DNA from 3 places in the Paenibacillus sp. JMULE4 genome. Region 3 is predicted to be linked to each of the others. Evidence: riboswitches for the same ligand, from Rfam matches in the RefSeq annotation. Region 3 holds a riboswitch; each other region holds the start of a gene.

Region 1 (2,264 bases), on a different contig from region 3:
GGGTGAAGCCGGTTCCCGGCTGGACGCAGCAGCGTGAGATCATGATACGTGAAAGTTGCTTTCACCACCAAGTTTCTATACAATAAGGTGAAAACGATAAGTGCTGGGAGATGGAAATCATGAAATGCAAAATTTCGCGCAATGCCGCCAAAGTGCTTTTGGCCGAAATAGAGAAAGAGGAAGACAAAGAATTGAAGCTCCGCGTATACGTGACGCATTCGCACGGAGATCATGCGCATTACGGTATGAAATTGGACAAGCCTACGGAAAACGATGTCGTCGTCTCGACCGACAAAGGCATCGATGTGATTCTTCAGAAGGACGAGCCGTTTTTGGACGGTATTCGCATCGATTACTTCTATGTGCCTGAGGAAGGCTTTTCGGTGACCAATCCGGGCAAAGGCAACCACGGCGACCACTGATTGTTTAGCGGGTTCCGCAATGGGTTAATGCAATAGAAAGGAAGCCCCCGTATGGCCAACGATATACGTATTTGCGATAAATGCAAGCATATGAGATTAAAAACGGCTTTGCCCAAGCTGCAGAAGCTGGCCCCCGACGCAGAAATCAAGGTGGGGTGCAAATCGTACTGCGGGCCCTGTTCGCGCTTTGCCTTCATCTTCGTCAATGGCCGGTACGTTACCGGCAAGACGGAGGACGAAGCGATCGAAAAGGCCAGTAAATATGTGAAGTGACTTCATAGCGGATACCTACGCGCTTATGTTCAGGTCAGGTCCTGACCGCAGGTTGCTGCGGGTTTATAAGCGTTTCGGAGTCCGCTTTTTTCTTTATCATCCGTCTTTTTAAGGAGTTAAGTACCTCATCATTTTGGCCCGTATCGTTCCTTATAGGAGAAATTGGGCTGTTATATATTGAAAATAGTTCCAAAGACTCAATGTATTTGGTGAAAATAGGAATTTTGAATTATGTATCTCTTAGGTCTTATCTTTTATTCTTAAGGAAATGAAGTTCATTTGAAGACATTATTCGAGCAAACTCGATAAAGGCAAACCAGGCGAAAGCCTGGGCACGCAAAGCTATAGGGGCTAAAGCGCTGATTCCGGCGCCAAGCCAGCCAGTTGCCGAAGGTAAGGAGCGACGCATCCATTTGCTACTCCTGTACCCGTAGGTTGAGAGTCTCTTTGTTTTGAAAAAGGAGTGGAAACGGATGCAGGGTCAGGATCGGAGCATCATGTCAAGAAAAGGCTTTTACACGAAAGTAGGGAATGATTTCGTAGGCGTGTTTTTGTCGAACGAAGGTCCGAAAATGTTCATTAACCGTGAGGTTTACGAACTGATGGCGCCGTGCTGGGACGTCGAAATGGTTAAGGGGCGCAGCCATCAGATCGTGAATTTTTACTGGCGCGGCGAAGTCAAGCTGTCCGTAAGATGCGAAGCGGATAATGACATATTCATGCCGCTATTCGATTATTTGAGCTGCAGGGAGTCTCTGGTTCGTCACGCCTGATTGCCGGAATAGAAGAATAACCGATATCGCAAAAAGAACCGCGGACAAGGCGAGGTGCCTTTGAAGCGGTTCTTTTTGCATGCTTATATGTCCGGGCTGCTTCAGCATAAACATGGAAAGATGAAGAAGCGGTGCTTAAGACGATCACAGTACGGCAAGGTCCCGAATGTTATTGTTCGGAAGGAGCCGCCGCCTTGTTGCTGCGCCAACCGTATAAACCGCCGGGGGCGAAATATTGGTAAAGACTGCATTCGATGCGGCCGTTGAACAGCTTGCGTTTCTTGTCGGTTTTACGGCCCATATGATGCTCAAGCTGTTTGTTCGGGCTAAGGATGAAGGCGGACCATGTAGGCAGCTGCCCGTATAAATGGCTGAACTGGCGAATAGCCCGTTCCGCTTCACCGTGGTCGCCCAGACGTTCGCCATACGGCGGATTCGTAATGATACATCCGTAATCTCCCCGCGGCATGACCTTGGCAACCGGGAGCACCTGCAGGGTCAGCTCCTTTGCCAGGCCGGCCGCCTTCGCGGCGGCCAAAGCGACATCGATCGCTTTCCGGTCGATATCGGAGCCCGTAATCTGGAGCGGGATGTCATCCTTTACAAGATCGTAAGCTTCTTCGCGGGCTTGAGACCATAATTCATTAGGAATGAGCGGCCACTTCTCGGCGTTGAAGCTGCGTCTTAAGCCCGGGGCCAAATTCCATCCGATCATTGCGGCTTCGATGGGTATCGTGCCCGACCCGCAGAAGGGGTCATAGAGCGGGCGTTCGGCCTGCCACCGGCTCAGCAGCAC
Region 2 (2,264 bases), on a different contig from region 3:
CATGGCGATCATCATCCAAAAGGCAAGCCATACCTTCCATGTCGTGGATGTAAGAACCTTCTTCACTTCTGATTTCCCTCCAATCTTGTATGCTTCGGCTCTTCCTGCCCTTCTTTAATTTTAATTCATTACCCTCCCCTCATTTTCCTTCCGTCCTATCAAAAAACAATAATTTGTAACATTTTCAGCCGTCAAAAGCCAAAATAAGCCACCGGCGGTGACCTACTCATCTCATCGTCATACGATTCCCGAATGATATATAGCTCTCGTATGATAGGCGATCGAATGTACGGAGTCTCTTTGAATATGTTCCAATATCATATCCTGGATGGTGAGAAACACCTGAACATAATGACCGTCAAATTGCGAATAACTCTGGTTCAGCAGTTCTTCGCGAGCGTGCTGTATGGACATCCCTTTTTTATAGGGGCGATCCGATATCATACAGTCGAAAGCATCCAATATCGAACAAATGCGGGCATATACAGGAATGTCGTTTCCCTTCAAGCCGCTGGGATAGCCTGTACCGTCCCAACGCTCATGATGATAATGAATGGTATCGATGACATCCTGATCGGTAATTCCTTCCATGATGGCCATCTGAACTCCGAAAAAAGCATGACACTTCATATATTTCCACTCTTCCTGTGTGAGCGAGGATTTCTTTTTCAAAATGGAGTCATGGATATGTACCTTGCCAATATCGTGTAAACAGCATCCTGCAATCAATTTTTGGGTTTGCAATTCATCAAAGTTCAGATAGGCCGCCATCAGCTTGGCCATTTTTCCAACCCTTATACTATGCTCATAGGTCACTATATCTTTGACCAGCAATTGTGTTAGTCCGTTTACCGCCTGTTCACCGTTCACTGACATCACCCTTTCCGTAAAATACCTCTCATTGTCCTTATTTCATTCATGTCAATCGCTTGATATACTCTTGGTATCTGATCACCGCACAATCCAATTCCTTGCTTAATGCTTTAACTTCCGGATCGGATAAACAAAGCTTGATGTTGAATATGCCATGCATTTTGAATCGAATTCTCTCAATTTCTTCCGATAAATGTTTCAATCGCTTTTCATTAAAAACACCGTACATGGCCTCTCACCATCCTCACAGGCTACAACATCCTCTTTTTAACGAAGCCATCTTTTTCGATTACAAAAAAAAATAAAACCCTCCGAATGAAGGGTTTTCTTCCTCATTCCGGCGGCTGGCTGGCATGGTGTGTTTCCACACGTTAGCCCCTTTAGCTTTGCGACACCACTTTTCAATGGCTGTGCCTTGATCGGACTATCATTGGTTGTACATTGTTTACAATTTGGTGCAAAAGAAATATGTATATCGTCAAAACTATCGACATGGATAGTGTTAATTTATGGTGTTTCGACATCTTTTCTTTTATTCTAACACATTTTCCACAATTTGACTATCATTTTTACGAGTCTTTAGTACTATATTTTAGAATATCATCTAGGTCTTTTTACATTAAAAAAACACCAGTACGAAACTAAATTCGCAGCTGGTGTGTTTTACATGCCGATTTCCAGTCCCCTGCCGGTTCGGAAGTTTTATATTTCGCGGCTTGTTGTCAACCCCCTAAAGCGTCCTTGAAGAGCCCCATTTCATTACCCGGGTGCAAACCCGTCCGATCAAATGCTGATCATGACTGATCACAAGCATTCCCATACCGCGCTTTTCGGCCGCCTCTAGCACCGCATGCCAGATTTGGGCCTGGGTTATGGCATCGAGCATCGTGGTAATCTCGTCGGCAATCAAAAAACGGGTGTTAGGACCAAGGGCCCTGGCGATACAGAATCGTTGGAGCTCGCCGCCGGACAACTCGCCGGGCCGCCGGTTTAGCCATTCCTCCTCAATGCCTAAAGAGGCAAGAAGCTGTTCATCGGGGTCCCAGCTCTCCTTCAGTACGGACCGCATGAGCCATCGCGGGTTGACCGCTTTTTCCGGATGCTGAAATATCAGCTGAACCGGAAGAAAGCCTTTGGAAGGCAGAGGAGCGCCATTCAACAGAACGCTTCCCTCCTTGGGCTTCTCATAGCCGGCCAGCATGCGGGCTAAAGTGGACTTGCCGCAGCCGCTTGGCCCGACCAGCCCTACCACTTCACCGGGCTTGATCATGATGTCTATCCCCCTGAATATCCAAGAGGCCCTTTCGTAATGAAAACCCAGATTTCGCCCTTCAAGAAGCATGGATGCACCTCACCGATCCGCCGCGCAGCCATCGCATCTCGGGCAGAGA
Region 3 (2,264 bases):
AGCCACTTTGAACGAAGAAAACCAGTCGGCCTTCGCTTCGATGTTCCCCGCCCCGCGGCAGCGCCATATCGATGCGATGGCTTTAACGGAGGATCAAATCAAACGGATCGATTGTCCGGTGCTGCTCGTGCACGGTCGGGAAGACGAAGTGATTCCGGTCGAACAGACCAGCTGGAAATTGGCGCAGCTGCTGCCGAATGCGGAGTTTCATATGTTTTCAACATGCGGACATTGGACGCAGATCGAAAAGACGAATTCGTTCTGCACATTGGTGGAATATTTTTTGCAAAAATAGATGCTTTATAACGGAAAAGAAGCCGCGCCGCAGGCTGCCGCGGGCGGCTTCATGGCGTGATCGCCCGCCCGTTGAATTGAAAAAAGGAAATGTGCAGTGTGAAGATCAGGCTGGGGCCCTGGTCTTTTTTTCGTTCCCGGCGGATCATTTTACAATCAAGATATTGGAAATTAATTTCCGATCGTTTATAATAAAAACCAGGTCCGTCGTCCTAGAAACAGGAGCGCGCGAGAAGCGGACTATTCCTCTTCATGAGGCCGAAAGGCTACCCGTCAGTCCCGGCAGCCGGCCCGGATAAGGGTGTCTTTCTTGGAGTATTGTGAACGCAATTATGATCATAACCCCCATCTTTGTGGAAGCCATGATCAGCCATTCTCAACTGGGCACTTGAATGGCTGGGAGCGAGTAGTGCAACCGACCCCATAATCTATAGGGTCGGTTTATTTTTTACAATGAATTTCGGTGGAGCCGAACCATTCCGGCGGCATCCTTCCAAATCAAATTTAACGGGTGATGAGAGATGAGAAATCAAGGTTCAAATCGTGTGTCCGTTTCACCAACATATCCTTTTTTGGAAAGCCCATTATTCGAAAAGGACGAGAAATTGAAAAATATTTTAAAGGAATTGGCCGATATCAGGCATGCCTTGGACCAGTCCTCCATTGTGGCCATAACCGACCCGCGCGGGATCATACTCTACGTTAATGAACAGTTTTGCAGAATCTCCCGATATGAAAGGGAAGAATTGCTTGGTCAGGACCATCGGATACTTAATTCCGGGTATCACTCCCGTGATTTTTTTAAGAACATGTGGGCCACCATCGGATCCGGAGATATTTGGAGGGGGGAAATACGGAATAAAGCCAAAGACGGATCATTCTATTGGGTAGATACGACCATCGTTCCTTTTTTAAATGAACAAGGAAGACCGTATCAATATGTTTCGATTCGAAATGATATCAGCCTCCGAAAACAAATGGAAGAAGAGATCAGGAAAAGCGAGGAAAGATACCGTTTAATCACCGAAAATTCGTCGGACCTGATTTCAATCATTGATGCGGAGGGGAATTTTTTGTATGTGTCTCCTTCCCACGCAAGCTTGTTAGGACACGATTTGCCTGATTTTGAATCCAGCCAAATCCTTCAATGGGTGCATGAAGAAGACCGCGAGACGGTCGTTGATGCGATTGAGAGCCGGCTGGCCGCAAGAAAAGAGTCTCCGCCGCTGGAGTTCCGGGTCCGTACGAGGGGCGGCAGCTATTGCTATATGGAAACCAAGATCAATCCGATCCTCAACCAATCGGGCGAAGTCAACAGCCTGACTCTGATTATGCGGGATATCACCGAACGGAAAAAGTCGGAACAAACGATTTACCATTTAGCTTACCACGATACATTGACGGATTTGCCGAACCGGAGATTATTTATGGATCGGTTGCGTAAAGAAGTCCATCAAGCTAAGCGCCGTCATTCACAATTGGCCGTCATATTTCTTGATTTGGATCGGTTTAAATATATTAATGATTCGCTCGGTCATGAGGCCGGAGATCTTTTTCTCATCGAAGCAGCCAAAAGAATCAGTCATTGCATTCGTTCGAATGATATGGTCGCCCGATTGGGGGGCGATGAGTTTATCGTATTATTGACGAACCTGTCGAGTTCGGCGGAGGTCGAATCCATATCTCAAAGGATCCAAACCAGCCTCCAGGAACCGATCGAGCTGTTCGGGCAGCGCCATTGTATTTCTTGCAGCATGGGTATCGCCCTCTTTCCATCGGATGGGAGGGACCCGGATGAATTGTTAAAACGAGCGGATATGGCTCTATATGCTGTGAAGGATAGCGGCAGGAATGGAGTTTCATTCTTTCATTCGGATATGGAAGAGCGTTCTTTGGAACTCAACTTTCGCAGCTTAAATTCGGTAGGTAAGCCTTGATGTAATTGGGCAAACCGGCGATCCAATGCTGAA

Evidence for each region. Region 3 has a riboswitch for cyclic di-GMP ahead of EXW96_RS21650 (diguanylate cyclase domain-containing protein). Riboswitches for the same ligand answer to the same signal wherever they lie in the genome.
Region 1: linked by a shared signal. The riboswitch ahead of EXW96_RS14915 (hypothetical protein) and the one ahead of EXW96_RS21650 (diguanylate cyclase domain-containing protein) in region 3 are both predicted to bind cyclic di-GMP.
Region 2: linked by a shared signal. The riboswitch ahead of EXW96_RS28435 (aspartyl-phosphate phosphatase Spo0E family protein) and the one ahead of EXW96_RS21650 (diguanylate cyclase domain-containing protein) in region 3 are both predicted to bind cyclic di-GMP.

The regions. Positions count from the first base shown of each region.
Region 1 is NZ_SGWF01000014.1:420,051-422,314, reverse strand. It holds gene EXW96_RS14925 (hypothetical protein) at 120-422, shown strand; gene EXW96_RS14920 (YuzB family protein) at 474-695, shown strand; cyclic di-GMP riboswitch class I at 996-1,087, shown strand; gene EXW96_RS14915 (hypothetical protein) at 1,169-1,468, shown strand; gene EXW96_RS14910 (THUMP domain-containing class I SAM-dependent RNA methyltransferase) at 1,638-2,264, opposite strand, start outside.
Region 2 is NZ_SGWF01000010.1:56,301-58,564, reverse strand. It holds gene EXW96_RS02530 (stalk domain-containing protein) at 1-66, opposite strand, end outside; gene EXW96_RS02525 (HD-GYP domain-containing protein) at 238-870, opposite strand; gene EXW96_RS28435 (aspartyl-phosphate phosphatase Spo0E family protein) at 917-1,102, opposite strand; cyclic di-GMP riboswitch class I at 1,210-1,298, opposite strand; gene EXW96_RS02515 (ABC transporter ATP-binding protein) at 1,604-2,215, opposite strand; gene EXW96_RS02510 (ABC transporter ATP-binding protein) at 2,205-2,264, opposite strand, start outside.
Region 3 is NZ_SGWF01000019.1:24,513-26,776, forward strand. It holds gene EXW96_RS21645 (alpha/beta fold hydrolase) at 1-295, shown strand, start outside; cyclic di-GMP riboswitch class II at 641-724, shown strand; gene EXW96_RS21650 (diguanylate cyclase domain-containing protein) at 900-2,231, shown strand; gene EXW96_RS21655 (IS4 family transposase) at 2,194-2,264, opposite strand, start outside.